2 regions of the Sphaerisporangium rubeum genome follow, and region 2 is predicted to be linked to the other one. Evidence: riboswitches for the same ligand, from Rfam matches in the RefSeq annotation. Region 2 holds a riboswitch; the other holds the start of a gene.
What was found. Region 2 has a riboswitch for glycine ahead of gcvP (aminomethyl-transferring glycine dehydrogenase). Riboswitches for the same ligand answer to the same signal wherever they lie in the genome.

Region 1: another riboswitch for glycine. It lies ahead of gcvT (glycine cleavage system aminomethyltransferase GcvT); the one in region 2 lies ahead of gcvP (aminomethyl-transferring glycine dehydrogenase).

Annotation. Positions count from the first base shown of each region.
Region 1 is NZ_JACHIU010000001.1:2,051,538-2,059,196, reverse strand. It holds gene BJ992_RS08805 (aldehyde dehydrogenase family protein) at 1-1,277, shown strand, start outside; gene BJ992_RS08800 (3-oxoacyl-ACP reductase) at 1,298-2,062, shown strand; gene BJ992_RS08795 (gamma-glutamyl-gamma-aminobutyrate hydrolase family protein) at 2,062-2,775, shown strand; glycine riboswitch at 2,794-2,890, shown strand; glycine riboswitch at 2,891-2,993, shown strand; gene gcvT (glycine cleavage system aminomethyltransferase GcvT) at 3,027-4,118, shown strand; gene gcvH (glycine cleavage system protein GcvH) at 4,115-4,504, shown strand; gene BJ992_RS08780 (L-serine ammonia-lyase) at 4,936-6,312, shown strand; gene BJ992_RS08775 (DUF397 domain-containing protein) at 6,318-6,527, opposite strand; gene BJ992_RS08770 (DUF397 domain-containing protein) at 6,619-6,819, opposite strand; gene BJ992_RS08765 (helix-turn-helix domain-containing protein) at 6,809-7,630, opposite strand.
Region 2 is NZ_JACHIU010000001.1:3,958,456-3,966,114, forward strand. It holds gene BJ992_RS17090 (tetratricopeptide repeat protein) at 1-963, opposite strand, end outside; gene gcvP (aminomethyl-transferring glycine dehydrogenase) at 1,088-3,946, opposite strand; glycine riboswitch at 3,992-4,106, opposite strand; glycine riboswitch at 4,107-4,230, opposite strand; gene BJ992_RS17100 (MerR family transcriptional regulator) at 4,289-4,912, opposite strand; gene BJ992_RS17105 (bifunctional nuclease domain-containing protein) at 5,060-5,530, opposite strand; gene ftsR (transcriptional regulator FtsR) at 5,661-6,299, opposite strand; gene BJ992_RS17115 (FHA domain-containing protein) at 6,339-6,845, opposite strand; gene BJ992_RS17120 (sugar phosphate nucleotidyltransferase) at 7,205-7,659, opposite strand, start outside.

The sequences.
Region 1 (7,659 bases), 1.9 Mb from region 2:
CCGACCGCGCCGTGGCGCGGGCCAAGGCCGCGTTCCCCGCCTGGCGGGACGTCGCTCCGGGGGACCGCGCGCGGCTGCTGCGGCGGTTCGCCGACCTCGTGGACCGGCACGCCGAGGAACTGGCCGAGCTGGAGCTCGCCAACTGCGGTCACACCATCGGCAACGCGCGGTGGGAGGCCGGCAACGTCCGCGACGTGCTGCATTACTACGCCGGAGCGCCGGAGCGCGACTTCGGCAGGCAGATCCCGGTGGCCGGCGGGGTGGACATCACCTTCCACGAGCCCCTCGGCGTCGTCGCCGTGATCGTGCCGTGGAACTTCCCCATGGTCATCATGACGTGGGGTGTCGCGCCGGCGCTCGCCGCCGGCAACACCGTCGTCGTGAAGCCCGCCGAGTGGACGCCGCTGACCGCGATGCGGCTCGCCGCACTCGCCTTGGAGGCCGGCCTCCCCGAGGGGGTGCTCCAGGTGCTGCCGGGAGCCGGGGAGGTCGCCGGGGCCCGGCTCGTGGAACATCCGGACGTCCGCAAGATCGTGTTCACCGGTTCCACCGAGGTCGGCAAGCAGATCGCGGCCACGGCGGCGCGCACCGTCAAACGGGTCACGCTGGAACTCGGCGGCAAGAGCGCCAACATCGTGTTCGCCGACGCCGACCTCGAACGGGCCGCGGCGTCCGCGCCTGGCGCGGTGTTCGACAACAGCGGACAGGACTGCTGCGCCAGGTCGCGGGTGCTGGTGGAGCGGCCGGTGTACGAGGAGTTCCTGGAACGGCTGGAGCGTGCCGTGGCGGCCGTCGTCGTCGGGGACCCGCGCGACCCCGGCACCGACATGGGGCCGCTGATCAGCGCCGACCACCGCGACCGGGTCGCGTCGTACGTGACCGGCACGCCGCGTTTCCAGGGCACCTGTCCGGCGGGGAAGGGGTTCTGGTTCCCGCCGACCGTGCTCACGCACGCCGCGCTGGACGAGCGGGCCTTCACCGAGGAGATCTTCGGTCCGGTGGTCGGCGTGGTGCCGTTCGACGACGAGGCGCACGCCGTGCGCATCGCCAACGACACGCCGTACGGACTGTCGGGATCCATCTGGACCGAGAACGTCGGCCGTGCGCTGCGGGTGGCGCGGGCCGTCGAGGCGGGGAACCTCTCGGTCAACTCGCACTCCTCGGTGCGGTACTGGACGCCGTTCGGCGGCTACAAGGAGTCCGGGCTCGGCCGTGAGCTCGGACCGGACGCGCTGGCCGCCTTCACCGAGACCAAGAACGTCTTCATCGCTCACTGAGATCAGGAGAGATCGCCGATATGCAACGTCTGCAGGACCGTGTCGCCGTGATCACCGGAGCGGCGGGAGGCATCGGGCTCGCCACCGCGCGCCGGCTCGCCGAGGAAGGCGCCAAGGTCGTGTGCGCCGACCTCGACGAGGAGGGAGGTGCCAAGATCGCCGACGAGGTCGGCGGGCTGTTCGTCCGGGTCGACGTCACCAGCGAGGAGGACGTGGCCCGCATGTTCGAGACGGCCGTCGAGACGTACGGCCGTCTGGACGTCGCCTTCAACAACGCCGGCATCTCGCCGCCGGACGACGACTCCATCCTGACCACCGGCATCGAGGCGTGGCGGCGGGTGCAGGAGGTCAACCTCACCAGCGTGTACCTGTGCTGCAAGCACGCCATCCCGCACATGCGGCGGCAGGGCAAGGGGTCCATCATCAACACCGCGTCGTTCGTCGCGGTGATGGGGTCGGCGACGTCCCAGATCTCCTACACCGCGTCCAAAGGCGGCGTGCTGTCCATGACCAGGGAACTCGGCGTGCAGTTCGCACGCGAAGGGATCCGCGTGAACGCGCTGTGCCCGGGGCCGGTGGACACGCCGTTGCTGCGGGAACTGTTCGCCAAGGACCCCGAGCGTGCGCAACGGCGGCTGGTGCACGTGCCGATGGGCCGGTTCGCCGAGGCGTCCGAGATCGCCGCGGCGGTCGCGTTCCTCGCCTCCGACGACGCGAGCTTCATCACCGGGGCCGAGTTCCTGGTGGACGGCGGCATCTCCGGCGCGTACGTCACCCCGCTGTGATGGGGACGTACCGGCCGGTCATCGGCATCACCTGCTACGTCGAACCCGCCGCCTTCACCGTATGGCGGATGACGGCCGCGCTGCTGCCGTACGACTACGTCGAGCGGGTCGCGGCGGCCGGCGGCCAGCCCGTGATCGTGCCACCCAGCGGGGACCCGGCGCCGCTCGTGGAGCGGCTGGACGGGCTCATCGTCGCCGGCGGCGGCGACCTGGACCCCGCCAGGTACGGCGCGGCGCCGCACGACCGGACCGGGTACGTGCGCGGCTTCCGGGACGAGGCGGAGTTCGCGCTGGTCGGCGCGGCGCTCGCCGCCGGGTTGCCGCTGCTCGGCATCTGCCGCGGCCTGCAGGTGCTCAACGTCCACCTCGGCGGCACCCTGCACCAGCACCTGCCGGACGTCGTCGGCCACGCGGCGCACGCGCCGGCACCCGGTGAGTTCGGTCACCTGCCGGTGCGGGTCGCCGAAGGCAGCAAGCTGGCCGGCGTGCTCGGCGCCGGGCCGGCCGACGCCGCGCACTACCACCACCAGGCGGTGGACCGGCTCGGCGACGGGCTGACGGTGTCCGCCGTCGCCGAGGACGGCACCGTCGAGGCGGTCGAGCTCGCGGGACACCCGTTCGCGCTCGGCGTGCAGTGGCACCCCGAGACCTCCGCCGACAGCCCCCTGTTCTCCGCCTTGGTGGCCTCCGCCGCGCCTGCCTCCCGTTGGTAGGGTGGGCCGGAACACCGGCGACCCCGTGCGGGAGAGCGTCCTGGCATCCGGTCAGGACCCCTGAAGGAGCAAGTCCTCCCACGAACCTCACAAGGCAAAGGACCGCGCGGGTCAGGTGGCCTCTGGAAAGAAGGCTCGTCCTCGACGAGCCTCGCCGAAGGTGAAAGTCCGGTAAAACTCGGGCGAAACTCTCAGGCACCGATGACAGAGGGGGAGGATGCTGACATCCGACCCTGCCTGAGGTGTGAGACATGTCCAAACCCACGCCGCTCCGCGAAGTACACGAGAGTCTCGGTGCGACGCTCACCGACTTCGCCGGCTGGCTGATGCCGCTGCGGTACGGCAGCGAGTCGGCCGAGCACAACGCGGTCCGCCAGGCCGCCGGCCTGTTCGACCTCTCCCACATGGGGGAGATCTTCGTCACGGGCCCGCAGGCCGGCCAGGCTCTCGACCACGCGCTGGTGGGCCACCTGTCGGTGCTGGAGCCCGGCCGGGCCCGGTACACCATGATCTGCGCGCCGGACGGCGGGGTGCTGGACGACCTGATCGTCTATCGCCTCCCCGGCGGGGAATACATGGTCGTGGCCAACGCCTCCAACTACCTCAAGGTCGCCGAGGAGCTCACCGCGAGGTCCGCCGGCTTCGACGCCGAGGTGGACGACCGCTCCGAGGCGTACGCGCTGGTCGCGGTGCAGGGACCACGGGCCGCCGAGATCCTCGCGACGCTCACCGACGCCGACCTGGCCGGGCTCAAGTACTACGCCGGCCTCCCCGGCACCGTCGCCGGGGTCGACGCGTTCATCGCGCGCACCGGCTACACCGGCGAGGACGGCTTCGAGCTGTTCGTCGCCGCCGAGCGTGCCGTCCCCCTCTGGGAGGCCCTCACCAAGGCCGGCGAGCCGCACGGCCTGCGTCCCGCCGGGCTGTCGGCCCGCGACACCCTGCGCCTCGAGGCCGGCATGCCGTTGTACGGCAACGAGCTGAACGCCGGCCTCACCCCCTTCGACGCCGGTCTCGGCCGCGTCGTGAAGTTCGGCAAGCCGGGTGACTTCGTCGGTCGCGCCGCGCTCGCCGCACTCAAGGACGTCCCCCCGCGCCGGCGCCTCACCGGCCTGGTCGCGCGGGGCCGCCGAGTGCCACGCCACGGTTACCCCGTGGTGCTGAGCGTGGACGGCACCGTCGTCGGCGAGATCACCAGCGGCGCGCCGTCCCAGTCACTCGGCAAGCCGATCGCGATCGCCTACGTGGACACCGAGGTGTCCGGCGGCCTCGCGGTCGACATCCGTGGCAGCCATGAACCGGTCGACCTCGTCGACCTGCCCTTTTACCGGAGGTGCATGTGAGCAGCATTCCCGAGGAGCTCAGCTACACCAAGGAGCACGAGTGGATCGCCGGCCTCGATGACGGCCCCGTCGTCACCGTGGGGATCACGGCCTACGCCGCCGAGTCCCTCGGCGACGTCGTCTTCGTCCAGCTCCCCGAAGCCGGCAGCACCCTGCAGCCCGGCGAGGCCGTAGGCGAGGTCGAGTCCACCAAGTCCGTCAGCGACATCTACGCCCCCATAGGCGGCGAAGTCGTCGAGATCAACGAATTCGTGGTGGACGACCCGTCCCTGGTCAACTCCGACCCGTACGGCGAAGGCTGGCTCTTCCGCATCCGCGTCTCCGGCGACCCCGAGGACCTCCTCACCCCGGAGGAATACACCACCCTCACCACCACAGACTCCTGACGACCCACACCCCGACCCTCGGCCGACCCCTTCGGCCGAGGCCCCACCCCTGCTCACCCACCTCCCGAACGTCCTGACCGACACCCCACCCACCCGACTCCACGACCGGCGCCGTCGGAGGCCAAGTCCCGAACGTCCTGACCGACACCCCACCCACCCGACTCCACAACCGGCGCCGTCGGAGGCCAAGTCCCGAACGTCCTGACCGACACCCCACCCACCCGACTCCACAACCGGCGCCGTCGGAGGCCAAGTCCACACCCACGCCGGCACTCCACACCACCGGCACCTGTTCCCCACCGCCAGCCGCCGGTCGTTGCCGGCGCCGCGACGGCGGGAACCACGTACGGCGAAGCCGGCGCCGCGTACGGCGGTGAGTCGCCGGACGCGCGGGGAAGTACCACGTACCACGCTCCAGAAGGGCCACCACCATGGCGATCAGCGTCTTCGATCTGTTCAAGATCGGCATCGGCCCGTCGAGCTCACACACCGGCGGTCCCATGGCGGCTGCGCACAAGTTCGCACGCGGCCTGCACCAGGACGGCCTGCTGGAGAAGACCACGAGAATCCAGGTCATCCTCTACGGCTCACTCGGCCTCACCGGAAAGGGCCACGGCAGCGACAAGGCCGTGCTGCTCGGCCTCTCCGGTGAGAAGCCGGAAACGGTCGACGTGGACACGGTGCCGGAAAAGCTCGCGGCCATGCGTGAGACCGGCAAGGTCAAGATCTACGCCGAGCAGGAAATCCCCTTCGAAGTAGGCGAGGACCTCGTCTTCGAACGCAAGATCTCCCTCCCCCGGCATCCCAATGGCATGCGCTTCACCGCCTACGGAAAAGAAGGCGGCCAACTCAGGGAGAAGACCTACTACTCGGTAGGCGGCGGCTTCGTCATCGACGAGAACGCCACCGGCGCCGACCGCATCAAGCAGGACGACACCGAACTCCCCCACCCCTTCACCACAGCCAAGGAACTCCTCGACCACTGCGAGGAGACCGGCCTGTCCATCTCCGGCCTGATGCTGGAGAACGAAAAGGCCTTCGGCCGCACAGAAGCCGAGATCCGCGAAGGACTTCTCACCCTGTGGCGCGTCATGGCCGAATGCGTCACCCGAGGCTGCACCAGCGAAGGCGTCCTCCCCGGCGGCCTGAAGGTGAAACGCCGGGCCCACCGTCTCCACCGCAAACTCCAGAGCGAATCCCCCGAGGCCGACCCCCTGAACGCCATGGACTGGGTCACCCTCTACGCCTTGGCCGTCAACGAGGAGAACGCCGCAGGCGGCCGGATAGTCACGGCCCCGACCAACGGGGCCGCCGGCATCATCCCCGCCGTCCTGTCCTACTACCACCGCTTCACCCCCGGAGCCGACGACGAGGGAACCATCCGTTTCCTCCTCACCGCCGGCGCGATAGGCGTCCTGTTCAAGGAGAACGCCTCCATCAGCGGCGCCGAGGTCGGCTGCCAGGGAGAAGTCGGCTCCGCCTGCTCCATGGCCGCCGCCGCACTGACAGAAGTCCTCGGCGGCACCCCCCAGCAGGTCGAGAACGCCGCCGAGATCGGCATAGAACACAACCTCGGCCTCACCTGCGACCCCATCGGCGGCCTGGTACAGATCCCCTGCATCGAACGCAACGCCGTGGCGTCCATCAAGGCCATAGCAGCGTCCCGAATAGCACTCCACGGCGACGGCACCCACTACGTGGCCCTGGACAAGGCCATAAAGACCATGCGCGACACCGGCCGCGACATGCTCGACAAGTACAAGGAGACCAGCCGCGGCGGCCTGGCCGTGAACGTCATCGAATGCTGACCACTTCACAGAAGCCAACGAGGATTCGATGCCCTCACACCGCTCAGGAACGCGGACCACTGATCGAGGGAGACGGCCAGTACCGGCCCGGATGGATTCTTGCTATCACGGATGAGACGAATCCCGGACAGATCGGATGCGACCACGACACACTCGCCTGAGTCGCTGCTGTAAGTGCTCTTGTGCCACCGTGCGACCCATAGGTCATACGCCAATCTGGTGCACCGCTTCCTATATGAGATGTAGTAAGTGTTCAACGGTAGGCCCTCAACGTCAGTGAATACTGACAGTGGAGCTATACGTGGTTCAGCGAAGACCCGTGGCCTTCACCTGGTTCACGAAGATGGACCACTCCTTGGAAGGGACGGCCAGCGAAGGTCCAGTGAGGTTCTTGCTGTCACGGAGGAAGTGAAATCCGGACAGATCAGACGCGACCTCGACACACTCGCCTGAGTCACCACTGAAGCTGCTCTTACGCCACTGCGCGTTCCGAAGGTCAGACGCCAATTCGGTCCACCGCTTCCTCTACGAGCCGGAGCGACTCTTTGACGGGTAGAGCCTGGGCCCTGATCGCGTCGTATCGGCGTATCAGGTCGGCGATCAGTCGGCGTTCGTCGAAAGTGCGGCCGACCGGTTGAGCTTCCGCGTAAGCAGCATAAGCGACTCCATTTCGTTCAGCGAGGACAAACCCACCCATCTGACCGCAGTGCGGACGTGCGACATAAGGAACTATCTGCATCGTCACATGCCACCGAGAAACGACCTGCAGCAAGTGGTCCAGTTGTTCACGCATGACGGCGGCCCCGCCGATCATGTGCCGGATCACGTCCTCGTCGAGCAGGATGTTGAGGTCGGGTGGTTTGTCGCCGACGAGGATCGCCTGCCGTTGCATCCGGTTGGACAACCTCTCGTCGAGTTCTTCGGCGGTGATACTCGGCCAGGCGGCCAGGATTTCGCGAGCGTAGGACTCCGTCTGGAGCAGACCGGGAACGATGGAGGGCTGCCAGGTGCGCAGAGAGGTGGCCTCCTGCTCTTCCTCCAGCCACGAACGGAGGTAGTCGGGGGCCTTGTTCCATGTCGTCGCGGTGTAGAGGCGGAGCATGTCGCCGTCCAGGCCGAGAGCACGGTCGGCCAGTTCGGCGAAGCGGCGCGTAGGAGGACGTTTGGCGGCCTCGACCATGTTGATCAACGAGTCCGAATAGTCCATGCGTCGGGCCAGTTGACGCTGCGACAGTTCCGCGGCCTGGCGGTGACGGCGGAGTTCGAACGCGAAGAGATCGCGGGGGGACTTGTACGGATCCGGCCGTTCGGTGGACATATATCTCCTGCGTCAGCGATTACCTTCTC
Region 2 (7,659 bases):
TTCCAGGCGGTGGGTGATCTCATCGGCTGTCGTGGGGTCGCGGTCGAGGCGTAGGGCCACCTGTTCGGCCACCGACGGGTCGGGGTGGCGCAGGCCGTAGGTCCAGGTGGCTTCGGCATCCTCGTCGCGGCCGCGTAACGGGAGGGTGCGGGCCAGGAGTTCCAGGGCCAGGGCCACGGTGTCGGGGTCGTCGGCGGTCTCGGCGGCGGTGGCCAGTTCGGCGCAGGCCATGTCGAGGTGGGCCATGCCGAGCAGGACGCGCAGGCGGGGTGCGTCGGCCACCTCGGGCAGGTCCAGTGCGGTCAGCAGGACGTCGGCGGCCTCGCCGGGGGCCGCGCCTGCGAGGTGGTACTCGGCGAGGTGCTGTGCGGCGCTGGAGGCCAGGTCGGGGTCGCCGGTGGCCAGGGTGGCCCGCAGCGCCGACTCGGCCTCGGCGTCGTCACCCCGCTCGGCGGCGAGGCGGGCCAGCGCCATGTGGGCCGCCGGGAGGTAGGCGGGGGTGCCGAGGCCGATCACGGCCTGCCACGCGGCGCGGGCCTGGTCGGGGAGGTCGTCGCGTTCGAAGCCGCGGGCCAGGTGGCACGCGGCCTGGGCCGCGTACTCGGGGTGGCCGGTGGCGAGAGCGGTCCGGGCCGCGGCGCGGGCTCCTGCGACGTCGCCACGCTCCTCGAGCACCACGGCGAGCCCGACGGCCGCCTGCGCGCGGTCCTCCTGGTGGTCGTCGGCGAGCAGTTCCGTGAAGATCTCCGCGGCGCCGTCGAGATCGCCGCTCTCGGCTCTGCGCCGCGCGGCCTCGATCAGCCGCCCCGACCCCGTCTCGTACGCCGCCATGGCGACCTCGTCCGGCTCCGGCCCTCCCCCGTGAGCCCCGGTGGCGACCTCGTCCCGCCGCCGTGACCCTTCCTCGTGAGCCGCCGTCGCGACCTCGTCCTGCCGCCCTGACTGCACCTCGCGCGCCGCCATAGCGACCTCGTCTTTCGGATAGGGGGAATCCGCCGGCACCACCACGCCGCGACCATTATGCCGACACCGGCCCCCTCCCGAGGCCGATGCCCGCTCTTGGCATGTGTCGTCCCGGTGGCGGTGGTCAGTCCTCGTAGGCCTCCAGCGGAGGGCAGGCGCAGACCAGGTTGCGGTCGCCGTAGGCCTGGTCGATGCGGCGGACCGGGGGCCAGTACTTGGCGTCGGTCAGGTCCGGCACGGGGTAGGCGGCCTCGGTGCGGGTGTAGGAGTGCGGCCAGGGGTCGGCGAGCAGGGACTCGGCGGTGTGCGGCGCGTTGCGCAGCGGGTTGTCGTCGCGGTCGTAGGTGCCGTCGGCGACCTTGCCGATCTCGCCGCGGATGGCGATCATGGCGTCGCAGAAGCGGTCCAGCTCGGCCAGGTCCTCGCTCTCGGTGGGCTCGATCATCAGGGTGCCGGCCACGGGGAAGGACATCGTGGGTGCGTGGAAGCCGTAGTCGATGAGGCGCTTGGCCACGTCGTCGACGGTCACGCCGGTGTCCTTGGTGATCTGGCGCAGGTCGACGATGCACTCGTGGGCCACCAGGCCCTCGCGGCCGGTGTACAGGACGGGGTAGTGCGGCGCGAGGCGGCGTGCCACGTAGTTGGCGGACAGGATGGCCTGCTCGGTCGCGGCCCGCAGGCCGTCGGCCCCCATCATGCGGACGTAGGCCCACGAGATCGGAAGGATGCCCGCCGAGCCGTACGGCGCGGCGGAGACGGGACCCACGGGGCCGCTCTCCATCGGGTGGGACGGCAGGTACCGAGCGAGGTGCTCGCGGACCGCGACGGGGCCGATGCCGGGGCCGCCGCCGCCGTGGGGGATGCAGAAGGTCTTGTGGAGGTTCAGGTGGGAGACGTCGGCGCCGAACCAGCCGGGCTTGGCGAGGCCCACGAGTGCGTTGAGGTTGGCGCCGTCCACGTAGACCTGGCCGCCGGCCTGGTGGACCAGCTCGCAGATCTCGGTGATGGTCTCCTCGTACACGCCGTGCGTCGAGGGGTACGTCACCATGATCGCGGCGAGGCGGTCCGCGTGCTTGGCGATCTTGGCGGTGAGGTCCGGCACGTCGACGTTGCCCTGGTCGTCGCAGGCCACCACGACGACCCGCATGCCGGCCATCACGGCGCTCGCGGCGTTGGTGCCGTGCGCGGACGACGGGATGAGGCAGACGTCGCGCGCGTCGTCGCCGTTGGCCCGGTGGTAGGCGCGGATGGCGAGCAGGCCGGCGAACTCGCCCTGCGAGCCGGCGTTCGGCTGGAGCGACACCGCGGCGTACCCGGTGACCTCGGCGAGCCAGCTCTCCAGGTCGCCGATGAGCCGCAGGTACCCCTCGGCCTGTCCGGCCGGCGCGTAGGGGTGGACGCCGGCGAACTCCGGCCAGGTGATCGGCTCCATCTCGGTCGTCGCGTTGAGCTTCATGGTGCAGGACCCGAGCGGGATCATGGACCGGTCGAGCGCGATGTCCTTGTCCTGGAGCCTGCGCAGGTAGCGCAGCATGGACGTCTCGGAGTGGTGCGCGGAGAACACCGGGTGGGTGAGGTAGCCGGTGGTGCGCAGCAGCCCGGCGGGGAGCGCGTCGGCGGTGGCGGTGTCGAGGTCGTCCAGTACGGCGTCCGCGCAGCCGAACGCCTCCCACACATCGCGCAGGTGGCCGGCCGTGGTGGTCTCGTCGCAGGTCACGCCGACGTGGTCGGGCCCGTCCTGCCGCAGGTTGACGCCGAGCGCGACGGCCGCGGCGACGATCTCGCCGGCCCGGCCCGGGACGTGGGCCCGCACGGTGTCGAAGAACTCGTCGTGGACGACCTCGACGCCGCCGGCGCGCAGCCCGGCGGCGAGGACGGCCGCGTGGCGGTGCACGCGCTGCGCGATGCGCCGCAGGCCTTCGGGGCCGTGGTAGACGGCGTACATGGAGGCGATGACGGCGAGCAGGACCTGCGCGGTGCAGATGTTGCTCGTGGCCTTCTCACGGCGGATGTGCTGCTCGCGGGTCTGCAGGGCCAGCCGGTACGCCTGGTGGCCGTCGGCGTCCTTGGACACGCCGACGAGACGGCCGGGGAGCTGGCGCTGCAGGCCCTCGCGCACCGCCATGTAGGCGGCGTGCGGCCCGCCGAACCCGAGCGGCACGCCGAAACGCTGGGTGGAGCCGATCGCGATGTCGGCCCCGAGGGTGCCGGGGGCCTCCAGCAGGGTGAGGGCCAGCAGGTCGGCGGCGGCGACGACGAGCGCGCCGCGCTCGTGGGCCGCTTCGGCGACCGCCTGGAAGCCGGCGAGCCTGCCGCTCGCGCCGGGGTACTGCACGAGCACGCCGAAAAGATCTCCCTCGGGGAGGCCGGCGGCGAGGTCGGCCTCGACCAGTTCGATGCCGAGCGGCTCGGCCCGGGTGGCCAGCACGGCCTTGGTCTGCGGCAGCGCGTCGGCGTCCACCACGAAGCGGACGCCTCGGCCGCGGCCGGCCCGGTGGGCCAGGGTCATCGCCTCGGCGGCGGCGGTGGCCTCGTCGAGCAGCGAGGCGCCGGCGACGTCGAGGCCGGCGAGGTCGGACACCATGGTCTGGAAGTTGAGCAGCGCCTCCAGGCGACCCTGCGAGATCTCCGGCTGGTAAGGGGTGTAGGCGGTGTACCAACCGGGGTTCTCCAGCAGGTTGCGCCGGATGACCGCCGGGGTGATGGTGTCGTGGTAGCCGAGCCCGATCATGGAGGTCAGCACGCGGTTACGGCCCGCGAGGTCGCGCAGCTCGGCGACGGCCTCGGTCTCGCTCGCGGCCCGCGGCAGGTCGAGCGGCTTGTCGGCGCGGATGGCGCCGGGTACCGCGACGGCGACCAGGTCGGCCACCGAGGCGTAACCGACGGCTTGGAGCATGCGGGCCTGTTCGGCGTCGGAGGGGCCGACGTGCCGGGTGACGAACGGCGGTGCGGACAGGTCGCGAAGCGGTGACCGATCGGTCATGAGGCTCTCCTGACGTGGCTCGGAGCAGGCGCGCGGCCGCGCCTGGTCTCCCCCTCTGTCAGCGCGACGACCTCGCCGCGACCTGAGAGCTTCACCCCCGGGAGGGGCTTGCACCGTCGGTGAGGCACGCCTGGCGGGCACGCCTACTTTCCAGAGTGGCCTCGCCCGCGCGGTACAGGGTGCCTGAGAGATTCCGGGGAGGTTGCTCCTTCGGCGCCCGGGTCACACGCACGCGCCGCCGTGGCGGCGCGTGCCCGCACCCGGGTCTCTCCCGCGCGGGGTCGAAAGCTTCACCGCCAATGGTACCGGCCGCCCCCCGGCAGGGGGCACCCCTACCCGGCCTCAGCCGGTGCGGCGGGCCCGCCTGCGCTGTGCGAGCTCGTCACCGGGGTGCTCGGCGAAAGGGTCACGATCAGCCGGTTCCGCACGCTCCCCGGGCAGCTCGGCCAGGGTGCCCTCCACCTCGCGCCAGACGCCGCCGAGAGCGATACCGAACACGCCCTGGCCGCCTTCCAGCAGGTCGATCACCTCGTCGGCCGAGGTGCACTCGTAGACGCTGACCCCGTCGCTCATGAGGGTGATCTGCGCCAGGTCGTCCACACCGCGCTGGCGCAGGTGCTGGACGGCGGTGCGTATCTGCTGCAGGGACACCCCGGTGTCCAGGAGGCGCTTGACGACCTTGAGGACCAGGATGTCGCGGAAGCTGTACAGCCGCTGTGAGCCCGAGCCGTGCGCGGCCCGCACCGACGGCTCGACGAGCTGGGTGCGTGCCCAGTAGTCCAGCTGCCGGTAGGTGATGCCGGCCGCCGAGCACGCCGTCGGGCCGCGGTATCCCACGTCGGCGGGGAGCGACCCGGGCCGCTCGCCGAACAGCAGGCCCTGCTCGCCCGCGCGCTCACGTGCCGACTGACGCTGAGCCCGATCGCGCTGGCCGGCCGACTTGCCCTCGCCGCTGCTGACCGCCACTGCGGACCTCCGGCTTTCTCTCATCCCACGGTCTGATCTGGGGGTTCGTGAATTACAACCGTGGGTTCACTTGCACCGTAGGACCGGCGGCATGCTCAGTCAACGATCCCGCTCGGCGCGTCGTGAAGCGTAAATAGCCCGACATGGTCAACCGGCACGCCCGAAGTCCTCAGGCGTGATGTTGTCCAGGAACTCGCGGAACTTCTCGACCTCGTCCTCCTGGTCGTCCGGGATGATCACACCTGCCTCGCGGACGACGTCCTCGCTCGCGAAGATGCCGGCCCCGGTCCGCAGGGCCAGCGCGATCGAGTCGGACGGCCGCGCGCTCACCTCCACGCCGTTGGAGAACACCAGGTCGGCGAAGAAGATGCCGTCACGCAACGCGACGATGTTGACCGTCTGCAGCCGGACCCCGAGCGCCTCGATCACGTCCTTGAACAGGTCATGCGTGAGCGGCCTCGGCGGCGGCTCCTCGGCCTGTGCCAGAGCGATGGCCGTGGCCTCGGTCATCCCTATCCAGATCGGCAGATACCGCTCGCCCTTCGCCTCCTTGAGCAAGACGATGGGCTGATTGGAGGGCATCTCCACCCGGACCCCCACGACCTCCATCTGCAACACAGGCGACTCCGTCTCAGTGGTCGCCGGCCCGCTTCGGGCCTGCTCCCTCGCGGCTCTCGGCTCGCGGCGTGACCATCGCCGCAAACCTCAACGTAACATCCCCGCACCCCGAAATGTCCGGGTGCCTCGGTCAACGACCCAGAATGCCGCGCAGGGCGTCCTTCACGAGAGCCGAGTGCAGGTCGAGCAGCAATCCGGACAACTCATGCGCGGTCTGCTCGGCCTGCCCGGCGGCGCCGGGAGCACGCCGGCGCAGCAGCGGCGCCACGGCCTGCTCCACGAGGCCGGCCTCGCGCTCGGCGGCGGCCCGCAGGACGCGAAGGTGGCGGGGGTGCAGCCCGTAGGCCGCCAGAGCGCCGCAGGCCCGGGCCACGGCGAGCGCCTCGGCGTCGTACCGCCGGGCCATGGGGGTCACCAGGCCGTAGTCCTCCAGCTCCGACAGGGTCTCGTCGTCGAGCCCCGCCGCCTCGCACAGCTCGGCGCGGCCGAGCCGCACCTCGGGCTGCGCGGAGTCCAGGGAACGAGGACCGGTGCCGTCGTGGCCCGCGGTGTCGAGGTGGTCCTTGATCACGCGCAGCGGGAGGTAGCGGTCACGCTGCGCGGTCAGGATGAAGCGCAGCCGCTCCACGTCGGCGTGGGTGAACTTGCGGTACCCGGAGGGGGCCCGCTCGGGCTCGATGAGCCCCTCCCCCTCCAGGAACCGGATCTTGGAGACGGTGATGTCGGGAAAGTCGGGACGCAGGAGCTCGAGGACCTCCCCGATGCTCATGTACGCCCTGGCGGCCTGCGCGCCCATCACCGTCCCCGATCACGCACGCGTGAGGAACACCAGCCGGAACTTGCCGATCTGGACCTCGTCGCCGCCGGTCAGCGGGTGCTCCTCGATGCGCTCGCGGTTGACGTAGGTGCCGTTGAGGCTGCCGACGTCGCGTGCGGTGAAGTAGCCGCCGCGGCGGTAGAACTCGGCGTGGCGCCGGGACACCGTGACGTCGTCGAGGAAGATGTCGCTCTCGGGGTGACGCCCCGCCGTGGTCAGGTCGCTGTCGAGCAGGAACCGGCTTCCGGCGTTCGGACCGCGCATCACCACCAGCAAGGCGGTGCCCGGTGGCAATTGCTCCACCGCCGCCCGGTCCGGCAGGAGCGTCTGTCCTGTGGCCTCGCCGTCCATCGCCTCGATCCCGCTGAGGGAGATCGTGGAGGTGGTGTCCCCAGGCGTATTGCTTTCGACGCGGTTCAACGGCGAACCGCACCGAGAGCAGAAACGGGCGTCCTCAGGGTTGGCGTGGCCGCACTGAGTGCAGTAGACGCTCGGCATCGGATCGGCTCGGCCTCCTACCGCGAAGTCGCGGCGACGGTGCTCGGTGCGGCGTGCCTCGGTGCTTCGCTTCTCAAGATTGCTCAGACTGCGAATGCCGCAACCTATGCTGTTCGAGTGGCGAAGGTCAAGACGAAGTCAGGCCGCTGGGACGGACATGCTGCTGGTCGGGCTCGTTCGAGTCATCGCTGACGGGGGCTCGCGTGATGGTGAACGGCGCTCGCCCCTCGCTCCTTCCGACTCGGCTCGCCGCGCCGGTCCAAAGCTACCGCCCGCCGCGCCCTCCGGTCCATGCGGCGCGCCGTGCGAATGCGCCAGAAATCGGGCTGTTTCCCACGTAACGGGCGGTTCCTCTGGCGTCACGGTCCGACCGCCTGCTCCACCACCCGGGCCCAGCGTTCCAGCAGGGCCTGCGCCACGTCAAGATCGTCGGCCTCGGCCCACAGATGCGTGACCGCCTCGGCGGGGTCGGGCAGGATGAGGGCCCACCCGCCGTCCTCCTCGACGACCCGCACGCCGTCGGTGGTGTCCAGACGGTAGCCGTCGGCGGCCTCCACGACCGATCGCATCACGGCGCCCTTGGCGGCCCACGGCGTCGGCACGGTGCGCTTGAGCAGCTTGGCGCGCGGGATGCGCGCGTCGATCTGGCTCAGCGAGAGCCGGGTGCGGGCCACCAGCCCGAGCAGCCGCAGGAACGACGCCATGCCGTCCACGGTGGCCGCGAACTCCGGCACGATGAACCCGCCCCTGCCGTCCGCCGCGAAGATCAGGTCGGGGTCGGTCGCGGCCGAGGTGAGCGCGTCCAGCGCCGTCG